4 regions of the Candidatus Filomicrobium marinum genome follow, and region 3 is predicted to be linked to each of the others. Evidence: riboswitches for the same ligand, from Rfam matches in the RefSeq annotation. Region 3 holds a riboswitch; each other region holds the start of a gene.
The links. A riboswitch is a leader RNA that binds a small molecule or an ion and turns the genes downstream of it on or off. The one in region 3 is predicted to bind cobalamin.
Positions count from the first base shown of each region.

Region 1 (4,919 bases), 830 kb from region 3:
CGCCGAGAAGCCCTGCGCACGTAACCAAAGGTAAAAGGCCACGTATGCGTGGCGGGGGACGCGTGCGAGATCATGATAGTCGTCATCACGGCTCTCCCTCAGTCCACGTTCCGGCTGGAGAGCAATCACCGCTTCTCCGCTCCTGATGGCGGCGAAGTGGAATCCTCCATCGACGACTGCGGGATCGTTATCGGGGTCTCCCCAAGCGCGTTGCAAATCAGCGCGCAGGCCTTCGGGGAGTTGGTCCAAGGCATTGCGGTACGCGCTGAGCGACCACGTCAGATACGATTTACTCAGTGTGCGCCCAAGGTCTGTCACCGGCTCGACGGCATAGCCTTCGCGTGCAAGGTCGAGAAGAATTGCTTCGCACGACGCCAGCGCGTCCAAACCCACCGCATGCGCCAGCTGATATTCCTTGCCCGGATAGGTGGACAATATCAGCGCCGGCTTTTGAGCCTCCGCCTTCGCCGTAGCAAGGCTGTGCCAGCGGGCGACGCGATCGGCGACCGCGCGCACGCGCGTCTCATCAGGCTGGTGAATCTTGCGAGAAAACTGCAGATCCGGATCGTGCTGCGTCCCACATTTAAAGCTCACGGCGCCCGCGAAAATGCGTCCATCGACTTCGGGAAGCACCACATGCATGGCAAGATCAGAGGGGGATAACCCTCGCTCCGAAGCCAGCCACAACGCGCGTTCGGCGGTCGAAAGCGCAACCTGAAACACTGGGCATCCCGGTCCATCGAGTGGCGAGCGCCCATCGTCGCCACGCGCTGAGAAGGCCGTCGCGTTCACGATCGCGACCGGACCCATTTGCTCTAAGGCAACCTCGACCCATATGCGCGCGCCTGCAGCTTTTAGTGACGGTGCGAACATGCCGACCGCCTGAAAACCTCGTGCCCGCAGTTCGTGTATCAGTGCATCTATCGGCGCTGTGTCGGCCGCTGCCAGATAGGCACGATAGAATATGACAGGCACAATCGCTTTGCCATCGGGCGGCGACATTTGAACGCCGCGCGCGGGCTCGTAGAAGCCGCAGTCAGGCAACCGTTTATCGCCTGGAACAGGCGCCGCGTAGAGTCCAGCGGCCAACGCGAGCTGTGCCAGGGCTGCTTGAGCAGCAACCGCGCCACCTGCATCGCAAAGCGCCGACAATCTTCGCAACGTTGAAACAGGCAACGTGGAGAGTTCATCGAGCCTGTCGTCGTCGCGACCGTCACCCGGCAAAACAGCCAAAGCAATTCCGCGCTTGCGCGCGAGTGCGTTGAGTTCCGCTAGTCCGTATGACCAGTAGCTTTCTCCGCCGATCAGCCGAACGAGTATTCCCTTCGCCCCACTCAGCGTTTGATCCACGTACGTGTCAACCGAGATGGGATGCCGCAATGCCGCTAGATTGGCCAAGCGCAGACCGGGCAGATTTGCCCGACCGCGTTGCCATCCCGCCGCGAAGGCCCCCAAGTCACTGTCGGAGTAAGACAGCACCACCAAATCCGCAGGACCTTGGCCAAGGTCTTGCGGGGTCGCAGTCTCTTCCAGATCGTGACTTTCTCGGAAGACGACATGCATGGTGATCAGGCCTCGAAAACTGCCTGGATTGCCGCCGGATCAATCGCATCATGCTCAGCGATCACAACGAGCTGGGAACGGCGCGGCTGGTCGCCCCATGGACGATCGTATTGCATGCGCACGCGCTCACCCACGGCCTGCACCAGCATGCGCATCGGCTTGTCCCGGATCGCGAGATATCCTTTCACGCGGAGAATGTCGCGCTCTCGCGCAAGGCGGCGGATCGCCTCTGCGACACTCTCAGGATCGGCCAAGATGGGCAGATCGATAATCGCGGAGTCGAAATCATCATGCTCGTGATCGTCGGCGCCGTCATGGTGAGAGGGCCGCACGTCGAGGTTATCTTCGGCCGCGGCGTTGAGCCCAAGAATGACACGCGGGTCGATCACACCATCTGTCAGCGAGAGGATCGGGAGCCTGCGCGGAGCTTCGGCTTCGATCAAAGCACGTGCCGCCGAAATCCCTTCGTCTCCCGCAAGGTCCGCCTTGCTCAACAACACGATGTCGGCGCAGGCAATCTGATCCTCGAAGACCTCGGACAGAGGGGTTTCGTGATCAATGCTCTCATCGCCAGCACGTTGTGCGGCGATTGCTTCCTCGTCCGGTGCAAACCTGCCGGCTGCAACCGCCTCAGCATCCGCGACAGCAATAACGCCATCGACAGTGATGCGCGAACGGATGGCAGGCCAGTCGAACGCCTTCAGCAGCGGCTTTGGCAGCGCCAGACCGGACGTCTCGATGAGGATATGGTCGGGCTGCTGCGGCAGCGCCATCAAAGCCTCGATCGTCGGAATGAAATCGTCCGCGACCGTGCAGCAAATGCAGCCGTTCGCGAGTTCGACGATATTTTCCTCGGGGCAATTCTCGTCCGCGCAAGATCGCAAGATCTCGCCATCCACACCGACTGTACCGAATTCGTTGACGAGCACCGCAAGACGCTTGCCCTGCGGATTGCGCATCAAATGGCGGATCAACGTAGTTTTGCCCGCGCCGAGAAAACCGGTAATAACGCTGACGGGAATTTTTGACAGGTCGGTCATTAGTCCTCCATCGGGGGAATGCGCGCGAGCGAGTTTTTGCGGAAAATTTCCGGACGTTCGCGCCACGGCACGATGCCGTCTTCGCTGGCCGCGTATTTGGATGCGCCATCGAGAATGTCCGGGACGTGTTCGGCGGGATCGAGCCGGCCGTAGACGTAAGTCCACTTACCTGGGCCGCTGAGCGCAACCGCGCACCCTTGCGAACAAGCGGAGAGGCACTGCACGGGACGCAGACGCATCCCTTTGGGTATCCCTGCGGCTTCAAGCGCGGATAGCATCAACTGCCCGGGACAAGCGTCGTCGGGTTCAATCGTCGCGCCGCGACGGCAGGTCGTGCAGACAAGGATCGTAGCCATCAGGCCCCTTCAGCAGGGACGAGAGGTGCTAAAGCCAGAAGGGGAAGACGCCCGGTATCAGGCGATTCACCTGCCGGTCGCGAAACACCCCGTTCGCCCGTTTCAGTCACGCTGTTGGCAGGTCTCCCGGCTTGCGGATGTAGGGTTTTTAATCCTGCGGACGTTCGGCCTTCCCAGCTTTTGCCAGTGGCGTTGAACGTCCTCTCCGGTCACGGTCGCGGGGGCGGCTGCGTTGTAAGCTTTTGAGCAATTCCGGCTCAAGTGCTTGTCGCATTCCCTCTTCGCCTGTCATAGACAGGACCAACAATGCCTCAACTGAAGCCGAACGCCGTCAGTTGTCAAGATGAAGGAAAAGTATGGCGATGGATGAGACAGACTTAGCCGCGCGTCACGCAACCAAAATGGCCAAGATCAAAGCTGCGCGCGATCGCATGATGGCAACGAAGGAAGGCGAGAAGGGACTGATTATTGTTCACACCGGTGCGGGTAAAGGGAAATCCTCTTCCGGCTTCGGCATGATCATGCGCTGCATTGCGCACGGTTTTCCCTCTGCTGTGGTGCAGTTCATCAAAGGCGCTTGGGACACCGGCGAACGCCGGTTGATCGAAACCCACTTTCCTCACCTCTGTCAATTTCACGCGATGGGGGAGGGCTTTACCTGGGAAACACAGGACCGCGAACGCGACATCGCCGCAGCCCGTGCCGGCTGGGAAAAAGCAAAGGCGATGATCCTCAATCCAGAACTCCGGATGGTCTTGCTCGACGAGATCAACATCGCGCTGCGCTACGATTATTTGGACATTGCTGAGGTTGTCGCCTTTCTTCGCGATGAAAAGCCGCCGCTCACGCATGTCGTCCTGACTGGCCGGAACGCCAAGGACGAATTGATCGAGATTGCCGATCTCGTGACGGAGATGTCGTTGATCAAACATCCGTTCCGCGCCGGCATCAAAGCCCAGCCGGGCGTGGAGTTTTGAGGGTTTTACCCTTGGAACTCTAGCCTACAAGGATAACCTTAAGTGAAATCCCTTATGATTCAGGGAGCGGGTTCGAACGTCGGCAAGTCACTGCTTGTTGCCGGCCTCTGCCGCGCCGCACTCCGACGCGGGCTTCGCGTCGCGCCGTTCAAGCCGCAAAACATGTCGAATAACGCCGCCGTCACAGCGGACGGTGGTGAAATCGGTCGGGCGCAGGCCTTGCAGGCGCTTGCCTCGGGCCGCGAAGCCGTTACCGACATGAATCCTATTTTGCTCAAACCTGAATCGGAGACGGGGTCACAGGTCATCGTCCAAGGCCAACGGCTCACCACTGTAAAGGCCCGCGCTTATTCAAGCCTGAAACCACAGCTTTTGAGCGCGGTACTCGCGAGCTTCAATCGGTTGAAAGGCGATGCCGACCTCGTGATTGTAGAGGGAGCCGGGAGTCCCGCTGAAGTAAATCTTCGACGCGGTGACATCGCCAACATGGGTTTCGCGCAGGCGGCGAGCGTTCCCGTCGTTCTGGCGGGAGACATCGAGCGTGGCGGCGTCATTGCCCAGATCGTTGGAACACAAGCCGTCATCGATCCCGATGACGCCGCGTTGATCTCGGGATTTGTGATCAACAAGTTTCGCGGCGATCCGCGCCTCTTCGATGACGGATATCGCTTCATCTCGGAACGCACAGGATGGCGGGGCTTTGGGGTCCTGCCCTATTTTCCGGATGCCAGGAAACTGCCCGCTGAAGATGTCCTCGACTTGCGCGAGAGCAATCTGGGCGAGGGGCTGCATATCGCCGTTCCTATTCTCTCCCGCATCGCGAATTTCGATGACCTCGATCCGCTCGCTCAAGAGCCGGGAGTTCGGCTCAGCATGATCCCTGCGGGTCGTCCTTTACCGGGCGATTGCGCTCTGATCATCCTGCCCGGATCGAAATCCACATCAACCGATCTCGCTTATCTTCGCGCGCAAGGCTGGGATAT
Region 1 covers NZ_LN829119.1:2,663,534-2,668,452, reverse strand. The annotation lists gene cobN (cobaltochelatase subunit CobN) at 1-1,563, opposite strand, end outside; gene cobW (cobalamin biosynthesis protein CobW) at 1,569-2,603, opposite strand; gene YBN1229_RS12525 (DUF1636 family protein) at 2,603-2,962, opposite strand; cobalamin riboswitch at 3,059-3,279, opposite strand; gene cobO (cob(I)yrinic acid a,c-diamide adenosyltransferase) at 3,322-3,936, shown strand; gene YBN1229_RS12515 (cobyric acid synthase) at 3,991-4,919, shown strand, end outside.
Region 1: linked by a shared signal. The riboswitch ahead of YBN1229_RS12525 (DUF1636 family protein) and the one ahead of YBN1229_RS08665 (TonB-dependent receptor plug domain-containing protein) in region 3 are both predicted to bind cobalamin.

Region 2 (4,919 bases), 160 kb from region 3:
GACCGCTGCTAGCAAGATGAGCGGTACGAGTTTCCACGTTTCCAAAAAATATGAGGAGGCGTATCGCAACCCTGCGCGTGAAACCGATCTCACCCCTTCACGTCCTCCACGTCGGGCACGGAGCTACTTTCAACGCGTTCTTCTTGCTTGGGGCACGCGCAACAGAGCTTTCCGTCTGGAAGCTGAAACCTCAAGCAACATACACGGCGGCGTCTTGCGGGAACCTCGTCAAGCAACACGTATGCGACCGGTTGGAACAGGGGATTTCGCTTGCCGTTCGGAAGATTAGGTAGTTGGAGGAAGTCGCTACACTCGTCTCGGGCCGCTCCCCCGATCTGCACCCGCTCCAAATACGTCAGAAGACCTTCCACGAGAGTTCCGGCGTTGTTCCAAAGGATGCGACGGCTGACGCCGGTCCTCGCATGATAGAGTTTTACAAACGGATAGAGGTGCTTCTCGACAATCGGTAGCAGCCGGTTTCCGGGGCGTGATTGCACCGGCGCGACTTCTCCTTCGGGGATCGCAACGCTGTCGATCTTATGGTCAGGAGTAAAGGCAATCCGGAAATGCTCGAGCTCCAGCGGTGGTGTTTGATCCAGAAGAATGTTGGAGCAGATCAAGGGCGGGAGAGCGGTCGCAAAATACCATTTCGACCAAATCGAAAGAACGGCTGTGCGCGGGGTGTTCCCATACGTTTGGTTGAAACTTTCTACGATCGCATCCAACCAGCAATCGTCCAGCGCGTCCCGTACTGAACGGCTCGCTTGCTCCGAACGCCCGACGACAAGGTGAGGACGTAGGTGTTCCAGATCGCCCACGAAAATGGCGTCCAGAGATTTGCCGAACGTTTCAAGTGAATTCAATACCGTCATTGCCCGCCTCATCCTCACATACGTTCGCAGGGCGAACCTTGGACGCTCGCCCCGCGAAGAAGCTAGAAACGCATCCGAAGTGACGCGTCGACGGTACGGCCAACCCCGTAATAGCAAGAGTAGGTGGAATCGCAGTTTGTGACGTAGCGCTCGTCTGTCAGGTTCTTGGCATTGACAGCGAATTCCCAGTTCTCGAACTCTGGAGAAATCGTTCCGAGATCGTAACGCACCGTAGCGTCATAGAGCGTAAACGCGGGCACATAGAACGTATTGAGAGTATCGCCTGCCGCTTCTCCGAAAAATCGGACACCGCCTCCAATTGTCAGGCCACGGAATGCCCCTTCGAAGAACGTGTACGATCCCCATAGTGACGCCTGATGCGCTGGAACGGAGGTAAAGCTTTTACCGCCTGCCCCTTTTTGGTTTGTCTTTGTGACTTCACTGTCCAGATAGGTGTAGGCGGCAGCAAAATTCCAACCACTCTCAAGGGATGCGCGGACTTCGAGTTCCGCCCCTCGCACCGCGACTTCGCCGGTTTGCGTCGCAAACCCCGGATTCGCAAGGTCCGGCGTTCGTACGTTCTGTTGCGTGATGTCGAACACCGACGCGGTGAAGAGAGCGTTCACACCGGGTGGCATGAATTTGATCCCCACCTCGCTTTGTTCGCCCGTTGTCGGTTCAAACGGATTGCCCCCAGCATCGGACCCCGTGAGGGGAAAGAACGATTCTGAATAGCTGACAAATGGCGCAAACCCGTTCGCAAAGCGGTAGATGGCACCGAGTTGATGCGTAAACGCCTTATCTTCTTTTGGAGTGTGGATCGGGGCCCCGAAGTTGCCTGTTACGGGATCTCTCGCCAGGGTTTCTTGATTGAGCTCAGCCCAGTCATGGCGAATACCTGCGGTGACTGTCAGGCCACCGACGGAAATGGCGTCTTGAAGATACAGGCCCGCTTGCGTGAGATCCTGATAACGCTTCGAGGTAATCGGATTGGATCGCAGAGGCTGACCATAGACCGGATTGTATAGATCAAGCGAATAGAGACTTGCCCGGTTTACGCCTTGCCCCTGATAGTTCGGGATTGCCGCGTAATCGAATCCAACCAGCAATTTGTGGTCCAGTGGACCGGTCGAGAAATTACCATGCAGGCGGCTGTCAACCTGATAGGTATTGATCACGTAATCAGCGTCAAACATCTGCCGACGTGTTGACGTTGGGCCGCTCGGGCTGCCCATTCCCATAACTTCGGACAATGCGATGTCGATGTGCCGGTAGGCTGCATTTTGCTCAAACGACCAAACGTTATCGAAGCGGTGTTTGAACTCGTATCCGATCTTGAAGGATGTCTTGCTGGTGTCGTGATATCCGGGTTCACCGAGGAACAGTTCCCGCGGGATATATTGGCCGTTCGGTCCAGGAAGGATTGTGCCTTCGCGTGGCAGCGCCTGTTGCACCGTCAGACTCGGATCGTGCTGATAGCTTGAAAGCAGCGTGAAGGTCGTGTCCGCGTTCGGCCTAAAGGTAAGCGCCGGAGCGACGTAGAGGCGATCGTTTTCCGTGTAGTCGACCTCACCATCGGCCAGCCTTCCGAGAGCGGTCATACGATAGGTGAGCACACGGCCGTTTCCGATCGGACCACCGAAGTCGACCCCGGTTTGAAACTTGCTGTGAGTCCCAGCCTGTAGGACGACCTCCGTGAAAGCCTCATCGGTTGGCCGCTTGCTCGTCAGGTCCAGCAAGCCTCCGGGGCTCCCCTGTCCGTAGAGCATCGACGCGGGTCCTTTAAGGAGGTTCACGCGTTCCAAACCATAAGGTTCAATAGCCCAATTGCTATCATGCTGCTTCAGGCCATCGAGGTATTGGTAGACGAGGAAACCCCGGACGAGAGCTTGTTCTCGGGTAAGAAAATTTCCCGAGAAATAATAGCTATTCACACCGGACGTGTATTGCAGTGCCTCTAACACGCTCTGTGCGTTGCGTTCTTCAATCTCCGCTTTACTCACCGTTGAAATGGAGCGCGGCGTGTCGAGAACCGATCCTGGCGTCTTTGTTCCGACACCGCTCATCGTCGCGACGAATCCCGAGGTCCCTGGGTCGTTGCGATTTTGCGGAGGTGCAGTGTTTGAGAGACCAGAATCGTTGATCTGGTCAAAGCTTTGCGTGGGAGCTGCTGTGCTCGCGGAACTCGTCGCATTGACCGATGGAGAGGGCTGCTGAGTTTGGCTGGCAGGCGCAATAACCGTTACAGGAGGTAGCGTGGCCGACTGTGAAACCGCCTCTTGGGCGGAGGCAGTATTGTGGCTGGCGATGAGAGAAATGAAGGTGACGGTGAGCGGCGTTATCCAGCCGCAATTATCCGCTCGCTTGAGGAGCGATACTGATCCCGGAAACATTGATACCTGCGTGCATTCGTAGGTGGCACGTCAGCGCGAATTAGACCGCACACTTCCGGCTATGCCGAAAAAATGTGCCACCCTTGGAACACCCCGCCCAATGAGCTTCGCGCGTGACCACGACTGACGGCAGGTCTCCTGGCTCGCGGACTTACGCTCCATCGCCTTCCCAGGAGAAATCCCAGTGGCATTTGATGGAAAGCTAACCGCTCACAGTTGCGGGGGCAGCTCCGGCTTTGGGGTATCTCTCCCGTCCGGATTCCCATTTCATTCCTTTGAGGAAACCGTCGAGCGTTAACAGAAATTAAATATAGAGTTTAAGCAAGCGTTGGGACGAACTCGGAACAACGGATGGTAGACGCATGTGCCTCTTGGGCCACACGTAAGGCACAGGGCGTAATCGCCCCACCTCGGCGGTAATGACATCTACTCGGAAAGAGAGTGTTGGATTGATGCTGCCCCTCGGACGCTACCTCGACCGGCTCCGTCGTCCACCGGATTAACGCGGGAACACCCGCCCCGCCATGCACCAAGACAATTGGGGGGAATCATTACATGTTTGGGATGGTGCCCAGGGCCGGGGAACCTGATCCGCGCCGCATCAATGACTTAGCAGTCGGTGGGGAACCGAAATCTTCTACCCCATTACAGGCTTTTCCGATGCCTAGTTCCCCACCCAATGATGTGTGTTGGGGGAATCTCCTTCGGTCGAGGCGTTTGAGCGCCCGCTTATTACAGCAAGTCCCCGAACATTGCTGCTCCGCCAACCGATTTGATCACACTGACGTTGGTCGCTCGCTTGCCCGTGGAATGAATCTCGAGCGTTGCAATTGTCCAAGCACATGCCCCCCGGGGTTAAGTTGCACTCGCACCTCGTCACTGCGTTACCTCTCGTGTTGGCCTACGCGGTTGAAAGCGTCGACGAGATCGACCGATAAGGCGACCCTCAAGCAGGGAGCCTGACGGGAAATCGCCAATTAAGTGTGCGGCAGATCTAAGAGCTGGCGATCCCGGCAGAACTATAACAATTGAGCTAGTTCAAAAGCTTAGAGGCCAGTGGGACAGAGCATTGCGCCACTATGTTTCGGGCGATTTCGCACATTACTGTCCCAGCCCGCCGCTGAGACCACATTCCCTCGCTCCAGGTGTACCCCGAGCGGGTCCTGTTTCAGCTGATCTTATCCTTCACTTCGTGCCAGACTTCGGACACGCCTTCTAGCCACCAAAGGGCTTGGCTTTTTGTCGGGTTCGTTTTGCCAAATATGGCAGATATGGATGCAGCGGCGCATAACGGGCTCCGCGCGCAGAATTCCATGCGGAGTGGGTAGTACTCTTTCCCTTGTTCGAATATCGACTATTGTCAGCCCCATGACAATTCAACAGGTCCAAAGGACCGGCTCCTGACAATGTACCTTAAGGAACTACACGTTACGAACTTTAGGAATGTTGGCAATGGCCAACCGCTTTGCGTGCCGTTTCAGCAGGGTCTCAACCTCATCGTTGGGGAGAACGACGCCGGCAAAACCGGGCTTATTGATGCTATCCGCTATTGCCTTGGCACACGCGGCCAGTACTACGAGCGGATCACCATCAGCGATTTCTTTTGCGGCGACGGGCAGCAGTCCAAGGAGTTCTCGATCCGCTGCGTATTCGA
Region 2 covers NZ_LN829119.1:1,993,429-1,998,347, reverse strand. The annotation lists gene YBN1229_RS09410 (ABC transporter ATP-binding protein/permease) at 1-93, opposite strand, end outside; gene fhuF (siderophore-iron reductase FhuF) at 90-872, opposite strand; gene YBN1229_RS09400 (TonB-dependent siderophore receptor) at 935-3,265, opposite strand; cobalamin riboswitch at 3,377-3,569, opposite strand; gene YBN1229_RS09395 (ATP-dependent nuclease) at 4,672-4,919, shown strand, end outside.
Region 2: linked by a shared signal. The riboswitch ahead of YBN1229_RS09400 (TonB-dependent siderophore receptor) and the one ahead of YBN1229_RS08665 (TonB-dependent receptor plug domain-containing protein) in region 3 are both predicted to bind cobalamin.

Region 3 (4,919 bases):
TTTCGGCAACGATCGCGAGTCCGCTTTCGAATTATCTCTTGAAACGCCAAGCTGCGTCCGTTGGTCTATATAAAGAGATCTTCATAATGGATGTGAATGGACTCAATGTGGGCCAAAGCTCCATTACGACAGACTACTGGCAGGGCGATGAGGCGAAGTTTCAAAAAACCTTCGCCATTGGGCCGACAGAAATCTTTATTGACAAGCCGGAGTTCGACGACGGTCTGAAGATCTGGACATCTCAGGTCAGCATGACGCTTGCCGACAAAGACAGTGGTGACGCGTTTGGCGCGATCACCGTGGAAATCAATCTGACGGAGCTTTCACGGCGCCGTACCCCAGCGTTCTGATAGGCAATGCCATGCTCAACAATATCTCAGTAACAAAAAAAATGGTTGGCGCTTTTGCAGCGCTTTCGCTCGTAGCCCTCGGGTCGTTTGCGGTCGTGAAGGTGCAAACAGATGAGGTGGATAAAGCGTCGCAAGTAACGTTCGACGTCATCGCGGCACTGTCTAGGATGACTGAGCTGCGGGATGGCTCTAACAAGCTGGTTGCCGACCTTCGTCACTTTCTCATCACGGGCGACCGCGCAAAGGTGAAGAACTTCGAGAAGGACGTTAAGAAGGTTTCTACAGATCTCGAAAGCGTGCGCCGTTTGACATCGACGTTCTTCGCGGGTGTCGGTGCGTCCTTAGACCGGTTTAGCGATGCGTGGAACACGTGGGTAACGGATGCGGCGAAACCGCAGATTGAAGCCATGCGGGACCCAATGACCGTTGATCTTGCGCATACCATCGAACTGCAGGCGCACACGACGGCCAGCCTGGACGAGGTTTCGACTGCATTGAACGAAGCTGAAATGGCGCTCTCTGTGATGCTGAGGGGGGCGTCAAAAGGGGCTGCCGCCGCGGCAGAGCGACTGAATCTTGCAGTTGCCGTCGCAGCATCCGTCATTCTGCTGGGTACCGTTCTCTTGGGTGCACTCGTTTACGTGAGCGTGTCGACGCGTCTGAAATCCCTTGCTGGTGTGACGGAACGTCTGGCGAAGCACGATATGACTGCTGAGCCGAAGGGTATAACGGATCGCGACGAAATCGGCCGCATGGCTGCCTCGCTCAAGGTCTTTAAGGACGGCATCATCCGCTCTCAGGAACATGAGCGTGAAGCCGCTGCGGAGCGCGAGAAGCTGCAGGTCGAGAACCGTAAGGCGATGATGCATCTTGCCGATGAGTTTGAAACCAAGGTTGGTTCCATCATCGAGTTCGTCGCCAGTGCATCCTCTCAGTTGCAATCGGCGGCAAGTACAATGGCGGCGGCTGCGGAAGAGACAAGCGCTCAATCGTCGTCCGTTGCCGCAGCCTCTGAGCAGGCCTCGGTAAACGTCAGAAGTGTCGCTAGCGTCACGGAAGAGATGGCAGGCGCTGTCCAGGAAATCGGTCGTCAGGCTGACGCGTCGTCTCGCAAGGCAAGCCACGCTGCCAAGGAGATCGACAATACGGTGGAACGCATTACGACATTGTCGCAAGCGGCCCATGAAATCGGTTCCGTCGTGACATTGATCCAGGAAATTGCGCAGCAGACGAACCTGCTCGCACTCAACGCCACGATCGAAGCAGCACGTGCGGGAGAGGCCGGCAAGGGCTTCGCCGTCGTCGCTCAGGAAGTGAAGGCTCTCGCCGAACAGACTGCGAAGGCAACTTCGGATATCTCCACGCAGATCCAAAACATCCAAACGGCAACGGAGGGCTCCACGGTGGCCATCAGTGCCTCGACAAATGCGATTGGCGAATTGAGCGAAATCGCGGCGTCGATTGCTGCTGCGGTCGAGGAGCAGGCTGCAGCGACGTCGGAAATCTCCCGCAACGTCATGCAGGCTGCGGAAGGAACGCGAGAAGTTTCCTCCAGCATTATCGGTGTCAATCAGGCTGCCAATGATTCTTCGTCAGCTGCATCGCAGGTCTTGAGTTCGTCGACCGAACTGTCGCGCCAGGCGGTGCATCTGAAGACGGAAGTCTCGAGTTTCCTCGATACGGTCCGTTCGGCAGCGTAGCTCCCTCGAAGAGATAAAAGGCAGAAGCTATCGGGAGGACCCGGCCATAGGCCCGGGTCCTCTTTTCGTTGGGGAACATTCCAGCCACACGCCAGACGTGTGCCCTTTCCGCCAGTCTCGAAGCGAGACTCCACATGTTGCGGCCTCGCGCAGATTGACTCTCCTACAGCCAACTGATTTGTTGCCTGCGCTATTGGTGTTCAGCGGGCTGAAGCCCACTGAATGAAAAGGGAACGCGGTCTCGCAAACATTTGCGATAAGCCGCGGCTGCCCCCGCAACTGTAAGCGGCGAGCGTCATCCTCAATCCACTGGGCTCTCCACTGTGTTTGGAGAACTGGGAAGGAAGGACCTGATGCGTCTGAGCTGCAAGCCAGGAGACCTGCCAGTGGCGTGTCGCCCATTCCTCGCGCGGGGCGCGCTTGGGAGCGGATGTCCGTTGTGGCGACCCATGTGAAGAGAAGCACGGGTTGAGCAATGGTTCTGCGGAGCAAGTCCGACTAGCGTGAATCTCGACAATGCGGCGTGAGCTTTGATTGCACCGACGCACGACGAGATATTTGTTGCCGGCCGAGAGCCGGATACCGATGACGTAGTCCACTTTCGATCGCGATTTCATTGATTGGCTCTGCCGCTTTTCGCACCGATCCAATGCGGGAAACGGAGTGGTCACGATGTTGATGAGAAAGAGTTTTAAAGGCGGAACAACAAGCGCCAATACGCTCAAGTGTTCTAGTTGGTTGGCGCTTACGGCGATAGTCGTTTTGCCAGCGTTAGCCAGTGAAGCGGCTCTCGCCCAAGAAGGCGAAATCATGCTGCCCGGAATCGTCATTTTTTCCGCGAACCGTACACCGACTGATGCAGCCGCTGTTGGTTCGTCGGTTTCTCTTATCACGCAGGAGGATCTTGAAAAGCAGTCGCGACCGTTTCTGCAGGACTACCTGGAGACGGTTCCCGGCGTGAATTTCACCCGCAATGGTCCGGCGGGATCCACCACCGGTATAACGATGCGCGGCGCCAATCAGAACTATGTAAAAATTCTGATCGACGGCATGGATATTAGCGACCCCTCCGCACCGCAGACGTCAGCAAGATTCGAGCACCTTCTGGTGGACGATTTTGCACGCATTGAAATCCTGAAAGGTTCGCAAAGCACGCTTTACGGTGGCGATGCCGTAGCTGGTGTCGTGTCCATAGATACGCGGCGCGCGACGAAGCTGGGGTATTCTCAATCGGTTGCGGCTGAATACGGCGCCTACAACACTTGGCGCGGCGCGACCACCGCGGGCTATGCGACAGATCGCGGAGATATCTCGTTCAGCCTTTTGGGAATTGATACCGAGGGCTTTTCCGCAGCGGACAATGCGCCGGAGGACGACGGCTACAATAATCTGACATTTTCCGGCCGCGGTGAAATGAAAGTCGCTGACGGCATCACAGTCTTCTTCGCAACGCGCGCCTTTAACGCAGAAGGCGAATACGATGCCTCTGGTCCGGTCGACAGCCCCATCGAGGAAGGTAAGACGTCTCAGTTCGCCGGTCGGGTCGGCACCAACATCGAGCTGTTCGAAGGACGCTTCAAAAATACCTTCGCGCTGCAAGGTATGAAGATCGAACGCGATGATGTGAGCAGCTCGGTGTTTGCCCCGGTGACTTGGTACAATGGTGACCGCGTTAAGGCCGAGTACAACGGCGTCATCAGCTTTAACGAGTCTCTTTCGCTTCTTGCTGGCGCCGACTGGGAGGAAACCGGAGCGGAGTCTTTTAACGCTCCTGGAAAGCGCGACGAGGCCAACATCTTCGGCACCTTCGCCCAGCTGATGGTCGAACCCATCGACAACTTGACGCTCACGTTTGGCGGCCGCATTGATGACCATAGCGAATTCGGCAACTTCAATACACATCGGCTCACGGCCGCTTATCTCTTCACAGAGACCGACACCAAAATTCGTGCCAGCCACTCAACGGGCTTCCGCACGCCCAGCCTGAATGAACTCTACGGTCCATTTGGCGCTAATCCCGATCTAAACCCGGAAGAAAGCGTGAGCTGGGATGCGGGCATCGAGCAGGGCTTTTTCGATGGCCGTGCCACTCTGGGCGTGACCTATTTTGAACTCGATACCGAGAACCTGATTGCCTATACGACCGGATATATGAACGTGCCGGGCGTTACTTATCGCAACGGCGTGGAGATTGCGGCGAGCGCCTTCCTGACAGATCGCGTGGCCATCAGTGCGGCCTATACGTTTACGGAGACGGAGCGGGAGAATGGACTTCCGCTACCGCGTGTGCCACGTCACAATTTTGCATTCGGCATCGATGCGCAGCCGCTGGATAAGCTTAAGCTCAATGTCACAGCGAAATACGTGACGGAGAACGTGGATGAGATCTTCGGATTGGGCATCGTGCCACTCGATGATTACCTGCTGCTGAATGCAAAGGTGTCTTACGAATTCCGGCCTGGCATGGAAGCGTACATCCGCGGCGAAAACCTGCTCGACGAGGACTATCAGACCGCCTATGGCTACGGCACATCCGATCTGGCGATTTATGGCGGCTTGCGCATGGACCTTTGGCCGGACTGAACGCTTGGGGGCAACCATGCGCTTGCGTCAGCTAAGCGCATGGTACGCGGCGCTCGGTGTGCTGCTAGCTCTTTCCTTCCCGCTCCCGGGAATAGCGTCCGCTGAGAGCGATAACCGTGACCCGACGGCACCTCGTCGGGTCATTTCCATGAACCTCTGTACAGACCAGCTCGCGATGATGATCGCGGCGCCGGGACAGCTCTACTCAGTATCGAATTTGGCCTCCGATCCCAGCATGTCGATGATGGCCAAGCAGGCGCGCGCCTACAAGCCTAACCATGGCCTG
Region 3 covers NZ_LN829119.1:1,838,148-1,843,066, forward strand. The annotation lists gene YBN1229_RS08655 (hypothetical protein) at 1-350, shown strand, start outside; gene YBN1229_RS08660 (methyl-accepting chemotaxis protein) at 362-2,050, shown strand; cobalamin riboswitch at 2,228-2,452, shown strand; gene YBN1229_RS08665 (TonB-dependent receptor plug domain-containing protein) at 2,723-4,633, shown strand; gene YBN1229_RS08670 (ABC transporter substrate-binding protein) at 4,650-4,919, shown strand, end outside.

Region 4 (4,919 bases), 840 kb from region 3:
GCAGCGCTGGCCGACGCAGAAGCCACGACAGTGGTCTACATGGGACGGCGGACATTCAAAATTCTGGCCGAGCGGTTGATTGCAGCAGGTCTGCCCGCAAGCACGCCTGCCCTTCTCGCCGAAGCAATCTCTAGTCCTGACCAGCGGCTCTACCGCAGCACCGTCGTGGAGTTAGCCCAAGAGCTTTCCTCTGAAGATCAGTCATCAGCGCCGGCCTTGATCCTGTTCGGCGCTCTTGCCCCCGAACTATCCACAGCCAAAGCGGAGGAGATAGCCACAGACTGACAACGCAAATCTTTTCCAAGCCACGCAACACGGTCAGAAGGCCTCTGCCGGCTGACGCGAAATGCATCCAACTTGACCTTGATCGACCGATCGCCGTCCAGGACGGCTAGGAGACCTGACATGCACATCGAACCTGGTATCGTAACCGGCGCGAAAATCGCGCTCAGCTACGCCACAGCCGCAGGCGCGGGCGCCTACACCCTAAAATTGGCGGTCGATACGCTGCGCACCAAAGGATTGGCCTCGCTTGCCGTGCGCAGTGCCGCGGCTACCGCGCTGGTTTTCTCGTTTTTTGAAGTGTTTCCACATTACCCGGTTGGGGTTTCCGAGGTTCATTTCATTCTCGGCTCGACGCTCTTTCTGATATTCGGAGCCGCGCCCGCTGCCATTGGATTGGCACTTGGCCTGTTGATCCAGGGACTGCTTTTCGCACCGTTCGATTTGCCACAGTACGGGATGAACGTGACCACGCTTCTGGTTCCTCTCTTTGCCGTAGCAGCATTGGCCGAACGCATCATTCCAGCAAAGACTCCCTATGTTGATCTCACATACCGTCAGACACTCGCGCTCTCAACGGCCTACCAGAGCGGTGTTGTGCTTTGGGTTGGCTTCTGGGCGCTCTACGGACATGGATTTGCTGCCGACAATCTCAACGCGATCGCGATGTTTGGCGGTGCTTATCTTCTGGTCATCGTGGTTGAGCCGTTGGCGGACCTGGCCGTTCTTGCCATCGCCAAGACATTGCATGGCTTCAGGGATTCCGGCCTTGTCACGCCGCGCCTTCATCATGCGGCCTGAGATTGAAAACCTTTATATGGGCCGCACGGGCATCGTTACGTGCGGCCCCAAAGGCAAACTATGACCGAATTGCTTCTCGTTGGGATTGGAACCGGAAATCCGGAACATCTGACGTTGCAGGCTGTGCGCGCGCTCAATAGCGCCGATCTGATTTTGATCCCACGAAAGGGAAAGAACAAAGCCGACTTGGCGGAGTTGAGACGCACGATATGCGAAGAGGTCATCAGCAACCCCGCAACCCAGATCGTGGAATTCGAACTCCCGAAACGTGACGCCGATAATCCCAATTATCGCCAAGGCGTGGACGACTGGCATGATGCGATTGCATCGGTATGGGCAGAAGCAATGGATGGCCTGCCGGATCAGGCGCGTGTCGCGTTGCTCGTCTGGGGTGATCCTTCACTTTACGATAGTACGATGCGCATAGCCGCGCGCCTCAAACCTGCGCCGGAGATATCCGTTATTCCAGGCATCACCTCGATGCAGGGTCTGACAGCCGCACATAAAATTCCACTCAACACCATTGGCACGCCCGTCCTGATCACAACGGGACGGCGCTTGCGCGAAGAGGGCTGGCCGGATGGCGCGGATCGTTTGCTGGTCATGCTGGATGGGGAGTGCAGCTTTCAGCATATCCCGTCAGATGGGGTGATGATCTGGTGGGGCGCATACGTTGGCATGCGGGAAGAAATTCTCTTGAGCGGCGCCTTACGCGAGATGATGGATGAAATCGTTGAGACGCGTGCTGCCGCACGGGCGCATCATGGCTGGATCATGGACATCTATCTGCTGAGCCGTGAGCCTGAAGGTGATGGGGAAAGCGCGTAGGAGCGTTGCATTCCTGTCCCCCTCTGTTCATAGCCTCTGTGTACCGCAGATTTAGCGTTGACATCCGTTTCAATCTAACGCGTTTTAAGAGGCGTAACGGTTTCGCTACGTGCGCGAGCATGTAGATGACGAAGAGGGAACACGGTGAGGTACCTTAGCGTATCAACGCCGTGGCTGCGCCCGCAACTGTAAGCGGCAAGTCTCCTCCAAACATGCCACTGGCGCTTCGCGTTGAAGCCCGGGAAGGTCGGAGAGAGATGTTCGAGCCGCGAGCCAGGAGACCTGCCGTTGCGAGTCGCCCTTTCACCGTGCGGGCCGCGCGGATGAACGGACCACCCGAGTGGCGACTGATGTGCAACCGATTGGGAGCAGCGTCAGGCATGCCTAGGGTCTTGAAAACTCACTGACAGACTTAAAAGAACCGCGCAGTTCAACACGCGCGCGCCTGTGTCGTTGCAACCTGTTGCCGCGGCCAGCGTGGCTGCTCTGCGTGGGCTAGGAAGTGTCCGCCGTTTCTCCCGTCCATAGTCTGTGACGGGATCATCATGTCGAATGTCCTTGGAATACCTTCACTACACGCTTCGCGTTTGAGCCTATTAGCACTTGCCGTCGTCGCCCCCGGCTTCGCTGGCAAAGCCATGTCGCAAACTGCGCCAGCAGCCAATGAGGCGGTGGAACTCCCCACCATCGAAGTGACGACGCAGCAAACCTCTTCGGCGAACCCAAAGCAGAAAAAGCCTCAGGCCGGGGCAACAGCGGTGTCGCAACCGATCCCGACAACTCTCGCCGAAACGGCATCCGCCAGCACGGGGCAGGGAGAAACGAAACCTGGCTTGAACCTCGATGCACCCGCTGCAACAGGCAGTCGGCTTGGGCTGACGCCGCTGGAGACGCCAGCGAGCGTGGAGATCATTCCCGCGCAATCCATTCGCGAGCGTGGACAGCAGTCTGTCACAGAAGCAGTCACCCAGAACGCCACCGGCTTTACATCTGCCGCAGCTCCCGGCAACGGCGGCAGCAGTCTCACGGCTCGTGGGTTCGTCGGCCATGGTTCGGTGATGCAGCTTTACGATGGCACGCGTCTTTATGTGGGCTCGGGCACCGTTTCGTTTCCCTTCGACACGTGGTCGGCCGAACGCATTGAAGTGCTCCGTGGTCCGGCCTCTGTTCTTTATGGAGAAGGCGCAATCGGCGGCGTCGTCAACGTCGTGCCGAAAAAGCCGACCGACTATTTTACGCATGAAGCCGAGATCGCGATCGGCACCGAAGCCACGAAACGCTTCGGCATTGGTTCTGGCGGCCCGATCAGTGACAGTCTCGCCTATCGCTTCGATGCCAGCGGCATCAAGTCTGACGGCTGGCTCGATGACGAGGGAGACTTCAGCTCAATCGCGGTGTCTGGAGCTCTGCGGTGGCGCCCGACGAGCGACTTGTCCTTCACCGTTTCACAAGACTACGGCGATCAGTCCCCTCTGCGCTACTGGGGCACGCCGCTCATCAACGGCACGGTGCCGGACAGCATTCGCTTCAAGAGTTACAACGTCCGCGACAGCGACGTTCACTACCGGGATAACTGGACCCAGTTCAAGACGGAGTGGAAACCGGCAGATTGGATTGAACTGAGCAACACCGCCTACCGTCTGACCAGCAACCGTCACTGGCGCAACGTCGAGTCCTATGCGTACAACGCGGGCCGTATAGATCGGTCCTCCTATATCGAGATCTTTCATGATCAGGAGCAGATCGGAAATCGGTTGGATGCCACGGTCCGCACTGCTCTTCCGGGCGGCGTCAAGAACGAGATGGTGGTCGGCTTTGACGTCAACCGCATCGATTTCCGCCACACGAACAATTCTCCATACAGCGGCGCATCCGATGTCGATCCGTTCAACCCGCATCCGGGCTGGTTCATAAACACGGACGGTACACGTCCGAAGTTCGATACCGAGACCTCGCAGTATGCGCTCTTCGCCGAGGATCGGCTGAAGCTGTCCAACCAACTTTCGCTCGTGGCTGGCATCCGCCTCGACCGGCCGACGATGGAGCGGCACGATCTCATAACCGGAGAACGCTTCACGAAGGAGTTTTCAAACGTCACATGGCGGGCGGGCGCGGTTTACAGCCCGCTGCCGGGGCTTGCGTTTTACGGGCAGTATGCGACGGGCGTCGATCCCATTGGAGGACTGATCACGCTCAGCAAATCAAACGCTGAGTACGATCTTGCAACGGGGCGTCAGATTGAAATCGGCGTAAAACAATCGTTCTGGAACGGACGAGGCGAATGGACCCTGGCAGGCTACGACATCGAGAAGAAGAACCTTCTCTCGCGCGACCCTGACAATCCGGACATCGTCCAGCAGGTTGGTCGGCAATCTTCGCGTGGCGTTGAAGCTTCGCTTGCCCTGCAGCTCACCGACACGCTCCGATATGAGGGCAACGTCGCATTGCTCGAGGCGCGCTATGATGAGTACATCGGCTCAGGCGGAATCAACTACGCCGGCAAGCGCCCGAGGAACGTGCCGGAGCAGGTCATCAATAGCTGGCTGACTTGGGCATTTCTTCCCGATTGGGAAGCCCGCATCGGCGCACAGTGGGTTGGCTCCATCTACAGTGACGATGCCAACCTCGTGGAGCGCCCCGACTTCACGGTCGTTAACCTGGGTCTCGACTATCACGTGACCGAAAAGAGCGCAGTTTCCCTGCGCGTCTTCAACGTCTTCGACGAGGTCTATACGACGGGCGGGAGCACAACCGAGTGGCAACTTGCACCCCCGCGCTCGGCTGAATTGAGCTACCGGATCAAGTACTGACATGATCCGGCTTGAAGGACCCCGCGCCTTCACCACTCCGTCGCGCGCGCCCAATGGTGTCGCGCGGCGGACGGTGAAGACCGCCAAGCGCTGGCTGTACCTCTTTCATCGTTGGCTAGGTGTGGCGACCTGCGTGCTCTGCGTCATGTGGTTCTTGTCGGGCCTCGTGATGCTCTACGTGCCCTTTCCGAATTGGAG
Region 4 covers NZ_LN829119.1:2,678,249-2,683,167, forward strand. The annotation lists gene cobA (uroporphyrinogen-III C-methyltransferase) at 1-285, shown strand, start outside; gene YBN1229_RS12590 (energy-coupling factor ABC transporter permease) at 406-1,083, shown strand; gene cobF (precorrin-6A synthase (deacetylating)) at 1,144-1,911, shown strand; cobalamin riboswitch at 1,992-2,215, shown strand; gene YBN1229_RS12600 (TonB-dependent receptor) at 2,457-4,721, shown strand; gene YBN1229_RS12605 (PepSY domain-containing protein) at 4,723-4,919, shown strand, end outside.
Region 4: linked by a shared signal. The riboswitch ahead of YBN1229_RS12600 (TonB-dependent receptor) and the one ahead of YBN1229_RS08665 (TonB-dependent receptor plug domain-containing protein) in region 3 are both predicted to bind cobalamin.